DNA from 3 places in the Rosenbergiella sp. YN46 genome. Region 1 is predicted to be linked to each of the others. Evidence: predicted binding sites of a transcription regulator. Region 1 holds the regulator's gene; each other region holds the start of a gene.
What was found. The regulator PhoB, encoded in region 1, activates phosphate uptake and scavenging genes when phosphate is short. The targets are predictions, from matches to a motif close to CTGTCATAAAACTGNCNNAT.
Positions count from the first base shown of each region.

Region 2: the regulator PhoB is predicted to act here: its motif matches at 1,598-1,617, upstream of pstS (phosphate ABC transporter substrate-binding protein PstS).
Region 3: the regulator PhoB is predicted to act here: its motif matches at 3,895-3,914, upstream of opgB (phosphatidylglycerol--membrane-oligosaccharide glycerophosphotransferase).

Region 1 is NZ_JAZHEE010000013.1:50,842-56,734, reverse strand. It holds gene sbcD (exonuclease subunit SbcD) at 1-548, opposite strand, end outside; gene phoB (phosphate response regulator transcription factor PhoB) at 889-1,578, shown strand; gene phoR (phosphate regulon sensor histidine kinase PhoR) at 1,602-2,894, shown strand; gene brnQ (branched-chain amino acid transporter carrier protein BrnQ) at 3,260-4,576, shown strand; gene proY (proline-specific permease ProY) at 4,642-5,893, shown strand, end outside.
Region 2 is NZ_JAZHEE010000022.1:32,480-38,372, reverse strand. It holds gene glmS (glutamine--fructose-6-phosphate transaminase (isomerizing)) at 1-986, shown strand, start outside; gene V3W49_RS15225 (hypothetical protein) at 1,032-1,484, opposite strand; gene pstS (phosphate ABC transporter substrate-binding protein PstS) at 1,746-2,789, shown strand; gene pstC (phosphate ABC transporter permease PstC) at 2,846-3,805, shown strand; gene pstA (phosphate ABC transporter permease PstA) at 3,805-4,695, shown strand; gene pstB (phosphate ABC transporter ATP-binding protein PstB) at 4,744-5,517, shown strand; gene phoU (phosphate signaling complex protein PhoU) at 5,533-5,893, shown strand, end outside.
Region 3 is NZ_JAZHEE010000056.1:6,334-12,226, forward strand. It holds partial or broken gene V3W49_RS21720 (FAD-binding protein) at 116-256, opposite strand; gene V3W49_RS21725 (TetR/AcrR family transcriptional regulator) at 905-1,552, shown strand; gene dnaT (primosomal protein DnaT) at 1,655-2,197, shown strand; gene dnaC (replicative helicase loader DnaC) at 2,200-2,937, shown strand; gene V3W49_RS21740 (YjjA family protein) at 3,027-3,527, shown strand; gene opgB (phosphatidylglycerol--membrane-oligosaccharide glycerophosphotransferase) at 4,148-5,893, shown strand, end outside.

The DNA.
Region 1 (5,893 bases):
CCGGTGGCGATGATGGGGAGGCTGCGCTGACCGCGCAGCGATAGCGCCGCATTATAAAGGCACTGATAGTGCTGGCTGATGGCCTCCAGCAGCGAGAGCTGCTTGTCGTGACCATCTTGACCCGCCTGGCTTTGTAGCAGATCCCGCGGTCGTAAAAAGGGAATGGGGCACAAAATGGCGCCGACGGAGCCATCGCGGCGCGTCATCTCCAGCGGTTTATCGCCAGGCGTTGCCACCACGCAGGTATTCAGGCAGGCCAGTAACTCCCGGGATTCATTCAGGGTCGCGACCGAGTCGTGGTTACCCGCCAGAATATAGAGTGCGCAGCCGGTCTGCTGCAATTTGACCACGAAGCGGTTATACAGCTCGCGAGCGTAGCTGGGCGGCGAGCCGGTATCGAAAATATCACCCGCCACAATAATGGCGTCCGCCTGACGATGTTCAGCCTGCTCCAGCAGCCAGTCGAGAAATGCCTGATGTTCGGCAGCCCGGCTTTTGGTATAGAAATTCTGGCCGAGGTGCCAGTCAGAGGTGTGAATGATCCGCATAATTCCCTTCATCCTTCAAGCTACAGGTGCGTTGGCGACGTTCGCTTATTCTGGTCACATAGCTTATCTATGCTCCCGGGGATACGCTATCTTGCCGCCTTCCTGTAACGCGAATGATTTTGGGGCATTTCGGTTCCGGTGGCAAAAAAGCGCGAGGGGGATTATAAACAACCTGGGAGCCTGCGCGCCTCTTCTGTGACGGCATCCGGGAATGAGCGCGTCATTAAAGGGCTGTGTTTTTCATAAATCTGTCATAAAAGTGACGCATAATGGCGCGCATTACAAAATGGCAACCCGAACCCTCGCGACGAGGGCAAGAAAAAATCAGACAGGGCGAATGATGGCGCGACGTATTCTGGTGGTAGAAGATGAGGCTCCAATCCGTGAAATGGTCTGTTTCGTGCTTGAGCAGAATGGTTTCCTGCCGCTTGAAGCGGAAGATTACGATGCCGCTGTGGCACGGCTTAACGAACCCTGGCCTGATTTGATCCTGCTGGACTGGATGTTGCCCGGCGGCTCCGGACTTCAGTTGATTAAGCATCTGAAGCGCCAGCCGATGACCCGGGACATACCGGTGGTGATGCTGACTGCCCGGGGCGAAGAGGAAGACCGGGTGCGTGGGCTGGAAACCGGCGCTGACGATTATATGACCAAACCCTTCTCACCTAAAGAGCTGGTGGCGCGAATTAAAGCGGTAATGCGGCGCATCTCTCCCATGGCGGTAGAGGAGCCTATCGAAATTGAAGGGTTAAGCCTCGATCCCACTTCTCATCGGGTGATGAACGGCGAGCGTCCGCTCGATATGGGCCCCACCGAATTTAAGCTTCTGCACTTTTTTATGACGCATCCCGAACGGGTATACAGCCGCGAACAGCTTCTGAACCAGGTCTGGGGCACTAATGTTTACGTCGAAGACCGGACGGTGGATGTTCATATCCGTCGCCTGCGTAAGGTGCTGGAAAGCAGCGGCCACGATCGCATGGTGCAGACGGTACGTGGTACCGGCTATCGTTTTTCTACCCGTTATTAACCGGTTATTCAGGAGTAAGGCTTTTGCTGGAACGGCTGTCGTGGAAAAGGCTGGCGCTTGAGCTGGCGCTGTGCTGCCTGCCGGCGCTGCTGCTTGGCGCTTTGATGGGGCACCTGCCGTGGTTTTTACTGGCCGCTGTCACGGGGCTTCTGATTTGGCACTTTCATAATCTGCTGCGGCTCTCCTGGTGGCTGTGGGTGGATCGCAGCATGACACCGCCGCCGGGGCGAGGCAGTTGGGAGCCTTTGCTCTATGGCCTGCATCAGATGCAGATGCGCAACAAGAAGCGGCGCAAGGAGTTAGGGAATCTGATCAAACGCTTTCGCAGCGGCGCCGAATCGTTGCCGGATGCGGTGGTGCTGACCACCGAAGAGGGCACCATCTTCTGGTGTAACGGGCTGGCGCAGCAGTTGCTTAATCTGCGCTGGCCAGATGATAACGGCCAGAACATTTTGAACCTGCTGCGCTATCCGGAGTTCAGCCATTATCTGAAACAGCGTGATTTTTCCCGACCGCTGAATCTGGTGCTGAACAGTGGCCGCCATCTGGAGTTTCGGGTGATGCCCTATAGCGATAGCCAGTGGCTGATGGTAGCCAGGGATGTGACCCAGATGCATCAACTGGAAGGGGCTCGTCGTAACTTTTTCGCCAACGTCAGCCACGAACTGCGCACGCCGCTGACCGTGCTTCAGGGCTATCTGGAGATGCTGCGCGACAGCGAACCGGATGGCGCGTTGCGTGATAAGGCGCTGTTGACCATGGAAGAACAGACCCAGCGGATGAGCAGTCTGGTACAGCAATTGCTGACGCTGTCACGCATTGAAGCATCGCCCTCCCTGGATCTGAGTGAAAGCGTGGATATCCCGGATATGCTGCGCCAGGTGGAGCAGGCCGCCCGCTCGCTGGGGCCGGAACACCACTTCACTTTCGATGTGGATGCGCAACTTAAGGTGCGGGGCAATGGCGAACAGTTACGCAGCGCCGTCTCGAACCTGGTCTATAACGCCATCAATCATACGCCTGCCGGGTCTAATATTGCAGTGTGCTGGCAGCGTACTCCGCTGGGGGCGCGCTTTAGCGTCAGCGACGATGGCCCGGGGATAGCGGCCCATCATCTGCCGCGCCTGACGGAGCGCTTCTATCGGGTGGATAAGGCCCGATCGCGTCAGAGCGGCGGTAGCGGCCTGGGACTGGCCATTGTTAAACACGCCCTGAGCCATCATGATACCCGGCTGGAGATAGAAAGCGTTCCCGGGCAGGGCTGCTGCTTTTCGTTTCAGATTCCCGCGCGATTGCTCGTTGAACCCAGACATTAACGCACGAAGGGGGAATTTTCCCGGTAGCGCAGGAAAAGGCCCCGGCGGCTGTTCGCTTTTTATTCGAATGATAAACCGGACTAAAGTTGAAGGATTGGTGTATATCTCTGGTTGTAATTATATATTTGGCATATTGCTCTGGTTTTGGGATCGCTTCTTGCCTTCAAACGCTATAAGCGTTTTAATTGGCCCCCATTATCGTCAGACTGACCAGAATTGCGTGGTATATCGATAAACAATTCTTCGCCGCGCTTGTTGAGAAGTGTTTCTCACTGTCATTTTCTGATAAGACCGCTTTTTCACCACCTGGTCGTGGTGGAAAAATTTGCTGAAATCAACACCACATCCACAGGCAACCCGAATTTATGACCCATCGTTTAACTTCGCGTGACATCATCGCTCTGGGCTTTATGACCTTTGCGCTGTTCGTTGGCGCGGGCAACATCATCTTTCCGCCCATGGTGGGCTTACAGGCCGGCGAGCACGTCTGGTGGGCCTCTTTTGGCTTTCTGATAACCGCCGTTGGTCTGCCGGTAATGACCGTTGTGGCGCTGGCCCGGGTCGGTGGCGGGGTGGATAGCCTTAGCTCCCCCATTGGCCGTCGCGCCGGCGTTCTGCTGGCCACCGTCTGTTATCTGGCAGTGGGGCCGCTGTTCGCCACGCCGCGTACCGCGACCGTCTCCTTTGAGGTCGGCATCGCGCCGCTGACTGGTGATGGCGCCATGCCGCTTCTGATCTACAGCCTGATCTACTTTGCGCTGGTGATCATCGTGTCGCTCTATCCGGGCAAGCTGCTGGATACCGTGGGCCATTTCCTGGCGCCGCTGAAGATTCTGGCGCTGATCGTTCTGGCGATAGCGGCAGTGGTGTGGCCGGCTGGCGGCATCAGTACCGCGACCGAGGCTTACCAGAATGCGCCGTTCTCGAACGGCTTTGTGAACGGCTATCTGACAATGGATACGCTGGGCGCCATGGTGTTTGGTATCGTTATCGTGAACGCGGCTCGTTCCCGCGGCGTAACGGAAGCGAAACTGCTGACCCGTTACACCATCTGGGCTGGGCTGATTGCCGGTGTTGGCCTGACGCTGCTTTACCTGGCCCTGTTCCGTCTGGGATCCGACAGCATGGCGCTGGTAGACCAGTCCGCTAACGGTGCCGCCATCCTGCATGCCTATGTTCAGCACACCTTCGGCGGTTTCGGCAGCTTCCTGCTGGCAGTGCTGATTTTCCTGGCCTGTCTGGTCACTGCGGTTGGTCTGACCTGCGCCTGCGCTGAGTTCTTCGCTCAGTATCTGCCGTTTTCGTATCGCACGCTGGTCTTTATTCTTGGCCTGTTCTCCATGGTTATCTCTAACCTTGGGTTGAGCCATCTGATTCAGATCTCCATCCCTGTGTTGACGTTGATCTACCCCCCCTGTATCGTTCTGGTCGTGCTGAGCTTCACCCGCTCGCTGTGGCACAGCTCCACCCGGGTCATTGCGCCGGCTATGCTGGTCAGCCTGGTGTTTGGAATTATGGATGGGCTAAAAGCCTCTACGCTTGCCTGGCAGCCTGAGTGGGTGACACACCTGCCGCTGGCCAGTCAGGGACTGGCGTGGCTGCTGCCGACAGTGGCAGTGCTGGTTATTTGTGCCATTTGGGATCGCGTGGCAGGACGCCCGACGACGTCTGCTGTGCAGTAACCAGAAAGGTTTGTTGTTAACCACGGGCTTAGCCCCGTGGTTTTTTATTTTAGTGGATTGGTTCAATGGAAAAAAATAAGCTCAAACGTGGCCTGAGTACCCGGCATATACGCTTTATGGCGTTAGGGTCGGCGATCGGCACCGGATTGTTCTATGGTTCGGCCGATGCCATCCGAATGGCGGGGCCGAGCGTACTGCTGGCCTATATTATCGGCGGCGTGGTGGCTTATATCATCATGCGCGCATTGGGTGAGATGTCGGTTCATAACCCGTCGGCCAGCTCCTTTTCCCGCTATGCCCAGGAGAACCTGGGGCCGCTTGCCGGTTATATCACCGGCTGGACCTACTGCTTTGAGATCCTGATAGTGGCGATTGCCGACGTAACGGCATTTGGTATCTATATGGGGGTCTGGTTCCCGACGGTGCCGCACTGGATTTGGGTATTGAGCGTGGTGTTGCTGATTTGCGCCATTAACCTGATGAGCGTGAAGGTGTTCGGCGAGCTGGAGTTCTGGTTTTCTTTCTTCAAGGTTGCCACCATTATTGTGATGATCGTAGCCGGTTTCGGCATCATCATCTGGGGGATTGGCAATAGCGGCCAGCCGACCGGCATTCATAATCTGTGGACCAATGGCGGCTTCTTCGCCAACGGCTGGCTGGGGATGGTTATGTCGCTGCAGATGGTGATGTTCGCTTACGGCGGGATAGAGATTATCGGCATCACCGCAGGCGAAGCGAAAGATCCGGCGAAGTCGATTCCCCGGGCCATTAATTCTGTGCCGATGCGTATTCTGGTGTTCTATGTCGGAACGCTGTTCGTGATTATGTCCATTTATCCCTGGAACCAGGTGGGCACCAACGGCAGCCCCTTTGTCCTGACCTTCCAGCATATGGGTATCGCCTTTGCCGCCAGTATCCTGAACTTCGTGGTGCTGACCGCCTCTCTGTCGGCGATTAACAGCGATGTGTTCGGTGTAGGCCGTATGCTGCACGGTATGGCGGAGCAGGGCAGCGCGCCGAAGATATTCGCGAAAACTTCGCGCAACGGAATTCCCTGGGTAACGGTGGTGGTGATGACGGTGGCGCTGCTGGTGGCGGCGTACCTTAACTACATCATGCCGGAGAACGTGTTCCTGGTCATTGCTTCGCTGGCGACCTTCGCGACCGTCTGGGTGTGGATTATGATTCTGCTGTCGCAGATAGCCTTCCGCCGCCGACTGCCCGCCGACGAAGTTAAGGCTTTGAAGTTTAAAGTGCCTGGTGGAGTCCCTACCACGCTGGTGGGTCTGGTGTTCCTGGCCTTTATCATTGCGTTGA
Region 2 (5,893 bases), on a different contig from region 1:
TGGGCCCGAACAGCGACGAACTGCTGTCAAAGGTTGAGCATATCCAGATAGTAGCCTGTGGTACCTCCTACAACTCCGGAATGGTGTCCCGCTACTGGTTTGAAGCCATGGCTGGCGTTCCCTGCGATGTGGAGATCGCTTCTGAATTCCGCTATCGCAAGTCAGCGGTGCGCCGTAACAGCCTGATTATCACCCTCTCCCAGTCCGGTGAAACCGCCGATACGCTGGCGGCGCTGCGTCTGGCGAAAGAGCTTGGGTACCTGGGCTCGCTGGCTATCTGTAACGTGCCGGGTTCTTCGCTGGTGCGTGAATCCGATCTGGCGCTGATGACCAAAGCGGGCACTGAAATCGGCGTGGCTTCCACCAAAGCCTTTACTACCCAACTGACCGTGCTGCTGATGCTGGTGGCGAAAATAGGTCGTCTGAAAGGCGTGGATCCAAATGTCGAGCACAATATCGTGCATGCACTGCAGACTCTGCCCAGCCGTATCGAGCAGATGCTGGCTCAGGACAAGCGTATTGAAGCTCTGGCGGAAGACTTCTCTGATAAGCACCATGCGCTGTTCCTGGGGCGTGGCGATCAGTACCCCATCGCGCTGGAAGGGGCACTGAAGCTTAAAGAGATCTCCTATATTCACGCCGAAGCCTATGCCGCCGGTGAGCTGAAGCATGGCCCGCTGGCGCTGATCGATGCTGATATGCCGGTTATCGTGGTTGCACCGAATAACGACCTGCTGGAGAAACTGAAGTCCAATATCGAAGAGGTGCGTGCCCGTGGCGGCCATCTCTACGTGTTTGCCGATGAGGCAGCTGGCTTTGTAGACAGCGAAACCATGCACATCATTCAGATGCCGCATGTGGAAGAGGAGATTGCGCCTATCTTCTATACCGTTCCGCTACAGCTGCTGTCCTACCATGTGGCACTGATTAAAGGCACTGATGTGGACCAGCCGCGAAACCTGGCGAAGTCGGTTACGGTAGAATAATTGGTTATCGTCTATGAAAAACCCGCCGCGACTGGCGGGTTTTTTTTACTTTATTTTGCTACTCAACTGACTGATTTCCTGTTTCAGCGAGCCTATTTCACGCGCGTTGCTCTCCTGATTGCGCTTTAAGGCGTCGTTTTCCCGGGAAAGATCGTCTATTTTCTTGCTAAGGTTGCTGGTCTCTTTTTTCATCTCATCCAGCTGGCGTTTCATATTCTCGCCTGATTGCTTACCGGTATCCTCTATCTGGCGCTTTAATTCATCCCGATCGCGTTTCAGCTGCTCCACATCGCTTTGGGTCTGCTTTAATGACTCTATGCTCGGGTTATCGGTAGTATTTAAGTGGATGACGCCATTGATGTCGGGGCTGCCGTCGGAGGTTACCAGCCGCGCACCGGTGGATGAAAACCCTGAGAATTGCAGGTTGTCTCCGGCACTGGCGTAAAGTGGAACCATCAGGCAGAGCATGCCGGCTCCGATGAGAAATGATTTAACCATCTGTTACCCCTTCTTTTTCTGTGGATAACGAAAAGTATAAATTCAAACTGTGGCGTTTTTAGGGAGACTTTATGGAATTATCTATGCCTGTCTCACCCACTCCAGCCTGCCTGTTGTCATAAAACTGTCATAATTAGTACATGTTGCTGTCACCAAACTGTCCTATTTTGTCCATGCAGTCACATGAGAGCCTGGCGTGGACGATGAGGCAATGAGCACAGGCTTCTTACACAGCAAATGATGACCCCTGCAGGAGACACTATGAACGTAATGCGTACCACCGTCGCTACTGTTGTCGCCGCGACCTTCTCTCTGAGCGCGTTTTCCGCTTTTGCAGCGGCAAGCCTGACTGGCGCGGGCGCCACCTTTCCTGCTCCGGTGTATGCCAAATGGGCCGACAGCTATCAGAAATCTACGGGAAATAAAGTTAACTATCAGGGGATTGGCTCCTCTGGCGGTGTAAAACAGATCATCGCCCATACCGTTGATTTCGGCGCTTCCGACGCCCCTCTCTCCGATGAAAAGCTGCAAAACGGTGGTCTGTTCCAGTTCCCGACCGTGATTGGCGGGGTGGTGATGGCGGTTAATCTGCCAGGCGTTAAGTCTGGCGAGCTGACGCTGGATGGCAAAACCCTGGGCGATATCTATCTGGGCAAAGTTAAGAAGTGGAATGATCCGGCGATTGCCAAACTGAACCCGGGGATTAAGCTGCCTGAGCAGAACATTGCCGTGGTGCGTCGCGCCGACGGTTCCGGCACTTCCTATGTCTTTACCAGTTATCTGTCTAAAGTGAATGAAGAGTGGAAGTCGAAAGTCGGCGCCGGGACTACCGTGAAGTGGCCGACGGGGCTGGGCGGCAAAGGCAACGATGGCATCGCCGCCTTTGTTCAGCGTCTGCCGGGTGCTATCGGCTTTGTTGAGTATGCTTACGCCAAGCAGAACAAACTGGCCTATACCAGACTGATTTCAGGCAGCGGACAGCCGGTCAGCCCGACAGAAGAGAGCTTCTCTAAAGCTGCTGAAAGCGCGGACTGGAGCAAAACCTTTGCTCAGGATCTGACCAACCAAAGCGCTGAAGGAGCATGGCCGATCTCTTCCGCCACCTTTATTCTGGTACATAAGGATCAGAAGAAGCCAGAGCAGGGCACCGAAGTACTGAAGTTCTTCGACTGGGCCTACAAAAATGGCGGCGATGAAGCTAAAAAGCTGGATTATGCCACCCTGCCGGAAAGCGTGGTTGAACAGATTCGCGCCGCGTGGAAAACCAGCGTTAAGGACAGCAGCGGTAACCCGTTGTATAAATAAGCCTTTCCAGAAGGCCGGGTCGCCGGCCTTCAATACTGATTAAGTTGAGTGAGTTTATGGCAGCAAGCAGGCCTGCATTTACACCTCCTGGCAAAAAGGGCGACATTCTGTTCGGCGCGCTGGTAAAACTGGCTGCGCTGATTGTCCTGTTTCTGCTGGGTGGAATTATCGTCTCCCTGATAGTCTCTTCCTGGCCGAGCATTGAAAAGTTCGGTTTCAGCTTCCTGTGGTCTAAAGAGTGGGATGCGCCCAACGATACCTTCGGTGCGCTGGTGCCGATTTATGGCACTCTGGTAACGTCGGCCATCGCGCTGATTATCGCTGTGCCGGTAAGTTTTGGTATTGCGCTGTTTCTGACTGAACTGGCTCCCGGCTGGCTGCGACGTCCGCTGGGTATCGCCATTGAACTGCTGGCGGCGATTCCCAGTATCGTTTACGGCATGTGGGGGTTATTTGTCTTCGCTCCACTGTTCGCCACTTACTTTCAGGAGCCGGTCGGCAACGTGCTGTCATCGATCCCTATTGTCGGTGAGCTGTTCTCTGGCCCGGCTTTCGGGATCGGGATCCTGGCGGCAGGCATTATTCTTGCCATTATGATCATCCCCTATATCGCTTCGGTGATGCGCGACGTGTTTGAGCAGACGCCGGTGATGATGAAGGAATCTGCCTACGGTATCGGCTGCACTACCTGGGAAGTTATCTGGCGTATCGTTCTACCGTTCACCAAAAATGGGGTGATTGGCGGCGTGATGCTGGGGCTGGGTCGCGCGTTGGGCGAAACCATGGCAGTGACCTTTATTATCGGTAATACCTACCAGCTTGATAGCGCTTCACTCTATATGCCAGGCAACAGCATTACTTCGGCGCTGGCGAATGAGTTCGCCGAAGCGGAATCCGGTCTGCATACCGCAGCACTCATGGAGCTGGGGCTTATTCTGTTTGTGATTACCTTTATCGTGCTGGCTGTCTCCAGGCTGATGATTCGCCGACTGGCTAAGAATGAGGGGGCACGCTAATGGCTACCATGGAACTACAAACGGCGGCGACCCTGGCGGAATCGCGTCGCAAAATGCAGGCGAGACGCCGTCTGAAGAACCGTATCGCGCTGACGCTGTCGATGGCGACGATGGCATTCGGCCTGTTCTGGCTGATCTGGATTCTGTTCGCTACGGTGGCGCGTGGCATCGACGGTATGTCGCTGTCGCTGTTTACTGAAATGACGCCGCCGCCTAACTCTGAAGGGGGCGGTCTGGCGAACGCCCTGGTCGGCAGCGGGTTGCTTATCGTGTGGGCCACCGTCTTCGGCACGCCGCTGGGTATTATGGCGGGCATCTATCTGGCTGAGTATGGCCGTAAGTCGTGGCTTGCAGAGGTGATTCGCTTTATCAACGATATTCTGCTGTCGGCTCCTTCCATCGTGGTTGGTCTGTTCGTCTATACCATCGTGGTGGCCCGGATGCAGCACTTCTCTGGCTGGGCCGGGGTGATAGCACTGGCGCTGCTACAGGTGCCTATTGTGATTCGCACCACGGAAAATATGCTCAAGCTGGTACCGGACAGTTTACGTGAGGCCGCTTATGCGCTTGGTACGCCGAAGTGGAAGATGATTTCGGCTATTACCCTGAAAGCGTCCGTATCCGGAATTATTACCGGTGTGCTACTGGCAGTGGCACGTATCGCAGGTGAAACGGCACCACTGCTGTTTACTTCGCTCTCCAACCAGTTCTGGAGCACCGATATGATGCAGCCGATAGCCAACCTGCCGGTCACTATCTTTAAGTTCGCCATGAGTCCCTTCGCCGGATGGCAGGAACTGGCCTGGGCCGGAGTATTGATCATCACACTGTGCGTTCTGTTGCTGAATATTGTGGCGCGCGTGCTGTTTGCGAAACGTAAACACGGTTAATAAGTACGGCGTGGCTGCTGGCGGCGCCGGATGAGGAAAGAGAAGCTAATGAGTATGGTTGAAACCACCCCGGGTAAGATTCAGGTTCGTGATTTGAACTTCTGGTACGGGAAATTCCATGCCCTGAAGGATATCAGTCTGGATATCGCTAAAAATCAGGTAACGGCCTTTATTGGCCCTTCCGGCTGCGGGAAATCGACGCTGCTGCGAACCTTCAACAAGATGTTCGCACTCTACCCTGAACAGCGCGCGGAAGGTGAAATTTTACTGGATGGCGAAAATATTCTGACCCAGAGCCAGGACATTGCCCTGCTACGCGCGAAAGTTGGTATGGTGTTCCAGAAACCCACGCCATTCCCGATGTCGATTTACGATAACATCGCTTTCGGCGTGCGCCTGTTTGAAAAACTGTCGCGAGCCGATATGGACGAACGCGTACAGTGGGCGCTGACTAAAGCAGCGCTGTGGAATGAAACCAGGGATAAGCTCCATCAGAGCGGTTATTCGCTGTCTGGCGGTCAGCAGCAGCGTCTGTGTATCGCCCGTGGTATTGCGATTCGCCCCGACGTTTTGCTGTTGGATGAGCCATGCTCAGCGCTGGATCCCATCTCCACCGGGCGTATTGAGGAGCTTATTACCGAACTGAAGCAAGACTACACCGTGGTGATTGTTACCCATAATATGCAGCAGGCAGCGCGCTGTTCGGATCACACTGCGTTTATGTACCTCGGCGAGCTGATCGAATTCAGCGACACGGATTCTCTGTTTACCACGCCGAAGAAGAAACAGACCGAAGACTACATTACCGGGCGTTACGGCTGACCGTGGGAGAAACAGATGGATAATCTCAACCTTAATAAGCACATTTCCGGCCAGTTCAACGCTGAACTGGAACATATTCGTACTCAGATTATGACCATGGGCGGGCTGGTGGAGCAGCAACTGACCGACGCCATCACCGCCATGCATAACCAGGACGCCGAACTGGCACAGCGGGTTATCGAAGGCGATAAAAAGGTCAATATGATGGAGGTGGAGATTGACGAAGCCTGCGTGCGCATTATCGCCAAGCGCCAGCCCACAGCCAGTGACCTGCGTCTGGTGATGGCTATCATCAAAACCATTTCCGAACTGGAACGCATAGGCGATGTGGCGGATAAGATCTGCCGTACGGCGCTGGAGAAGTTTTCTCGCCAGC
Region 3 (5,893 bases), on a different contig from region 1:
AGGGGTAACTTATCGTGCGGCTTAATTTTTATAAAAACCGTATAAGTATATTAATTTAAGAATAATAAAAAAAAATTAACTCACTGTTTCTAAATAATTAATACCCTTACTTGTATTATTTTCCGAAACCGACAGCGCCTCTCCCGGACGTTTGCCGGCCAAACGTCATCACGGGCCCCTGCGTGATACCGCCGCCTGGGTAATCCCCCTGCATCACGCTGGACATATCATTCCCAGCGGCGTAAAGACCTGCAATGAGCTATTACCGAACGCGATCGCATCGACCTTCATACCGCCGTCTTCCAGGAGACGGAAATCGCACCTACCACGAGACCCGGTTCAATTGTCCGGTCCCGCACCATCTCCGGGCCGGTCTGACGCGGGTATTCGCTCAACGCTGATGTCGATGGGGATAAGCGACTGATGCCCAAGCCAGCGATTAACGTTTTCCGGTGACTGCGCCAGAGTGATAGACGTTCCTGCCTGCGCCACTATCTGTCTGTGTTAATCCGACCATTCCTTCCCGCCATTGTTAATGAAATGCTGTTTAAAAGTATTTCAACAGCGCTATTAAACGACAGCGTAGAATTCGCCGCTTTCACTTGTTTATCGCATAAACGCTGCGATAATCGCGCTATCTGACGGCATGAATGGCCGGAATGTGACGCATATCAGCATGACCCGGTTGCTACCCTGTGGAAGGACTGACTCTGATTTAGCGATTTTCCAAAGAAACGCCCAGGCTAATGCTCCCGTTAACCGATCGCCAGGACAAATTTTGGGGTACTCTGAGCCTGACCAGCCATCGGTCGCGCATCACCGTAGAGGCAGCCGCGATAGCCTCTACCTGCAATATGAAGCCCAGGCCATGCCCGGAGCTTGACCGGAAGTACAAGGAGACACCGTGGAACATCGGGATATCTATCTGCCCGGGCCTTTCGACGAGGCCACCGCCACACTGAAAGAGAGGATTTTTTTCAGCGCTATCACGCTGTTCGCCGAATATGGCCTTAACGGTGCGCGTATGGAGCAAATAGCGGATAAAGCCAACACCACCAAGCGCATGGTGGTTTACCATTTTAAAAATAAAGAGCATCTCTATATGCAGGTGCTGGAGTATGTCTACACCCGGATTCGCGGCGCCGAACACCAGCTTAATCTGGCGCAGTTGCCGCCGGTCGAAGCGATGGTGCTGCTGGTGGAAACCACCTTCGATTATCACGCCGATAATCCGGATTTCGTGCGCATCATCAGCATGGAAAATATGCAGCGCGGCCGCTACGCCCGTGACTCCGCCTGGCTAAAAGAGGTGAATCGCAGCGCCCTGACGCTACTGGACGATATCCTGCAGCGCGGTCAGGCGAAACAGCTGTTTAGCGCCAGCGTCAACGCCCGGGACGTTCATCGCCTGATAAGCAGCTTTAGCTTTCACTACGCCGCCAACAGCTATACCTTCTCCCTGCTTTTTGAGGAAGGCAGCGACGCCAACGCAATGCGCGCCCACTATCGGGCAATGGCGGTACGGGTGGTTCTGCGCTATATCTGTCCGTAACGTCGGCGCTTTTGCGAACCTTATCGCAACGGATTTATGTTATGATACGTCACCGTTCTTCTGCCCGGTTGGGCAGTCCTTGATGCTTTCTGAGATGATGTTATGTCTGCCAAAATCCTGACTTCCGATGTCATCGGTATTGACGCGTTCTGCCAGGATCCTGATGCGGCCCTGGCTTCATCCGGGCAGGGCGCCGTTGCTGTCTTCAATAACAACGCACCTGCCTTTTACGCCCTGACCGCCGGACGCCTGGCGGAGCTTTTGGCTTTAGAGGCACGGTTGAAACGCCCGGCGTCCGATGTGACACTGGAAGAGACGCTGTTTGAAGAAAAGCCCGCCGCAGCGGCCATTGCCCCCCCGATGGGCAAGTTCGCCATGTATCCGGACTGGCAGCCGGATCCCGAATTCCAGCGCCTGGCGGCGCTGTGGGGCATTATGCTACGCGAGCCGGTGACGCAACAGGAGCTGGCCTCTTTCGTGACCTACTGGCAGGCGGAAGGCAAGGTCTTTCATCACGTGCAGTGGCAGCAGAAACTGGCGCGCAGCGTTCAGATATCCCGGGCCGCAAACGGCGGAGCGCCCAGGCGCGATGTGAATGCCGTATCGCAGCCTGATGACAATATTCCTGACGGATTCCGGGGCTGACTATGAAAAATACCGCCGCACTGATGGCCCGTCTGAAAAAGATGATGCCGGCCAACGTAAAACCCGCGTTCACCAGCGGCGAAGAGCTGCTCGCCTGGCAGCAGGAACAGGGGCGCATCCGCTCCGCCGCTATCGCCCGGGAAAATCAGGCCATGAAAATGCAGCGTACCTTTAACCGCTCCGGCATTCGCGAACTGCATATGAATTGCTCGTTCGACAATTACCGGGTCGAGTGCGAGGGGCAGATGAAAGCGCTGGAGCGGGCGCGTAAATACGCCGCCGAATTCGACGGCAATATCGCAAGCTTCGTTTTTTCCGGACGTCCTGGCACCGGAAAAAACCACCTGGCGGCCGCTATCTGCAACGAGCTGCTGTTACAGGGCAAAACGGTGTTGATTATCACCGTAGCCGACATTATGTCCGCCATTAAGGGCACCTTCGGCGGCAGCGACACAACCGAAGAGCGCCTGATCAACGATCTAAGCAATGTCGATTTGCTGGTGATCGATGAAATCGGAATGCAAACCGAGTCGCGCTATGAAAAGGTGATCATTAACCAGATAGTCGATCGCCGCTCCTCTTCCCGGCGTCCCACCGGCATGCTGACCAACCTGAATATTAACGAGATGAATACCCTGCTTGGCGAACGGGTGATGGATCGCATGCGTCTTGGCAACAGCCTGTGGGTGATCTTTAACTGGGAAAGCTATCGCAGTCGCGTGACAGGTAAAGAGTACTAACCTTTTTCCGGAAGATTCAGAATCGGATTTCGCCGCAGGGCACAGGCGCTATACTGTGCCCGGCAACGAGGAATAATAAGGAGAAAGAAATGAAGGTTACGGTAAAACAGGCGGTCTATGGCGCGGTGACAGCCGCAATGCTGGTTGCAGGCAGCGCCAGCGCCGCCAGCTGGCAGGATCAGCTGTCCAGCGCGGCAAGCGAGCTTAGCAGCCAGAGCGGCTCAACGGGCGCTAAGAGCGGCACTTCCCTCTCTCAGCTTACCGGCCTACTGAACGGTGGCAACCAGGCGCTAAGCGCCAACAGCATGACCAACGCCGCAGGCATCATGCAATACTGTGCGAAGCAGAAGCTGACATCCGTGACCAGCACGGACAATATTAAGAGCCAGCTTCTGAATAAACTGGGCCTTGAGGATACCCAGAAACAGAGCCAGCAGCAGGATTATCAGCAGGGTCTGCAGGGGCTGCTAAATACCGGTAACGGCCAGCAGCTCGATCTGAAGAGCCTGGGGAATTCCCAACTGGCGGAAAAAGTAAAAACCAAAGCCTGCGATCTGGTGCTGAAGCAGGGTAAACAGTTCCTTTCCTGATTTTTCAGCCAGCAAAAACGGCGGCCCCCAGGGTCGCCGCTTTTAGTTAAACGAACATTAAACAAAACTGAATTACTTTTTACGCCCGGCGTTATTTTTTCCGAAACCGGTTACGGCCCTTTGGGCCAGAGAGCCTGCGCTTGTTCACTTCCCGAAAATGCTTCATGAAACAAAAAAGCGCAAACGCCAGTAGCGCAATAAGACTGACGATTGAAAGCATCATACTGTTATATCCACCTAAAAATGGGGCAAATCAGGTTTAAATCAGAGCTGTCATGATTCACACACTCTTTATCGTGAGATTTTCCTTAAATATGACCTGGCTCACATCGGCATTATCTTAAAAATACCTTAGATAACCTGATGACAGAAATAAAACCGTCATAAATAGCACAAAGCAGCATTTTCCCGGCCCCGAATCCCGTTTTATCACTTTTTTCGTCTCGCGCCGCTCCGCCAGCGCCCAACGTGATCGGGATCAGGAATGACGATGAATAAACCAATTCTGAAGACCTGCACACTATTTTGACAGTAGAATTGCAGCAATGTGACATCGGCTGTAAATTGTTGCGCGTCTGATTTGTCAAACTCAATCCTGGTTATCTTAAGAGGGTGTATCTTTGCCGGAAGTGCTTTCATTAGGACTCTTCATTGCGTCCATTGCTATCTATACGCTTAAGGCAGGGCGCAATACCCTGTGGTTCGCCGCTATTCTGGTGGTGCTGAGCGTGTTCGTCATTTTGAATCTGACCCTCTACGCCAGTAACTATTTTACCGGCGACGGGATTAACGACGCCGTACTCTATACCCTGACTAACAGCCTGACTGGCGCGGGCGTCAGTAAATATATTCTGCCGGGCATTGGTATTATCGCGGCCCTGGTGGGCATGTTCGTCCTGTTGGCCTGGCTACTACGCCGCCGCTGGCATCGCCCCCACCACTTCGGCTACAGCCTGCTGGCGCTGGCACTGGCGCTGGGTTCCGTGGATGCCAGCCCGGCATTCCATCAGATTGCCGCGCTGGTGAAGTCTCAGACCAGCGACGGGGATCCCGATTTTAAGATCTACTATAAAGAGCCCCCGAAAGAGATTGCCAATCCGAAGCTCAACCTGGTCTACATCTATGGCGAAAGCCTGGAGCGCACCTACTTTAACGAGCAGGCGTTTCCAAATCTAACGCCAGAACTGGGCGCCCTGAAAAAACAGGGGCTGGACTTTAGCCATACTGAACAACTCCCCGGCACTGATTACACCATCGCCGGAATGGTCGCTTCCCAGTGCGGTATTCCGCTGTTCGCCCCGTTCGACGGTAACTCGGCTTCTTCCATGTCGACCTTCTTCCCGCAGAATACCTGCCTGGGCGATATCCTGAAGAATTCCGGCTATCAGAACTATTTTATCCAGGGCGCCAACCTGCGCTTTGCCGGTAAGGATGTGTTCCTGAAGTCTCACGGTTTCGATCACCTGTACGGCTCCGAAGAGCTGAAAACCATGGTGGAGGATCCAGAATACCGCAACGACTGGGGCTTCTACGACGATACCGTACTGGATGAAGCGTGGCAGAAATATGAAGAGCTGTCGAAACAGGGCAAGCGCTTCTCGCTGTTCACCCTGACGGTGGATACCCACCATCCGGATGGCTTTGTCTCCCGCACCTGTAAGCGTAAAAGCTACGAGTACGACGGAAAACCCAACAAGACCCTGAGCGCGGTGACCTGTAGCCAGGAGCATATCGCCCGGTTAATCGAGAAGATAAAAGCCTCACCGTGGTTCAAAAATACGGTCATCGTGGTCTCTTCCGACCATCTGGCCATGAATAACGGCGCCTGGAAATACCTGAACGAGCAGCAGCGCAACAATCTGTTCGTCGTGATTCGCGGCGACCAGCCGGAACAGAAACAGATTGCCACCAGGCGTAACTCTATGGATAACGGCGCCACGGTGCTGGATATTCTGGGCGGCGGCAACTATCTGGGTCTGGGGCGCAGCAGCCTTTCCGGTCAGTCGCTGTCTCAGGTATTCCTGAACATGAAAGAGAAGATTCTGGCCTGGAAACCGTCGGTGGTGCATCTGTGGAACTTCCCGACCAAAATCGACAGCTTCACTCTCGATCGCACCCAGAATAACGTCAGCTTTTCCGGCTCTACCTTCCGCCTGCCGCTGTTGCTGAAAGTCAGCGACAAGCGCGTTGAACCGAAGCTCGAAAACGAATTTTCCGATCCGCTGCGCATTCAGCTGGCGAAATTCGCGCCCAACGATGATTTCGTCTGGTTCGACACCTGCTACAAGATGGGCCGCCTGTGGGATCCGCAGCTGAGCCTCTCCACCGACCTGTGTATGGCCCAGGGTCAACTGGGGGGCGAACCG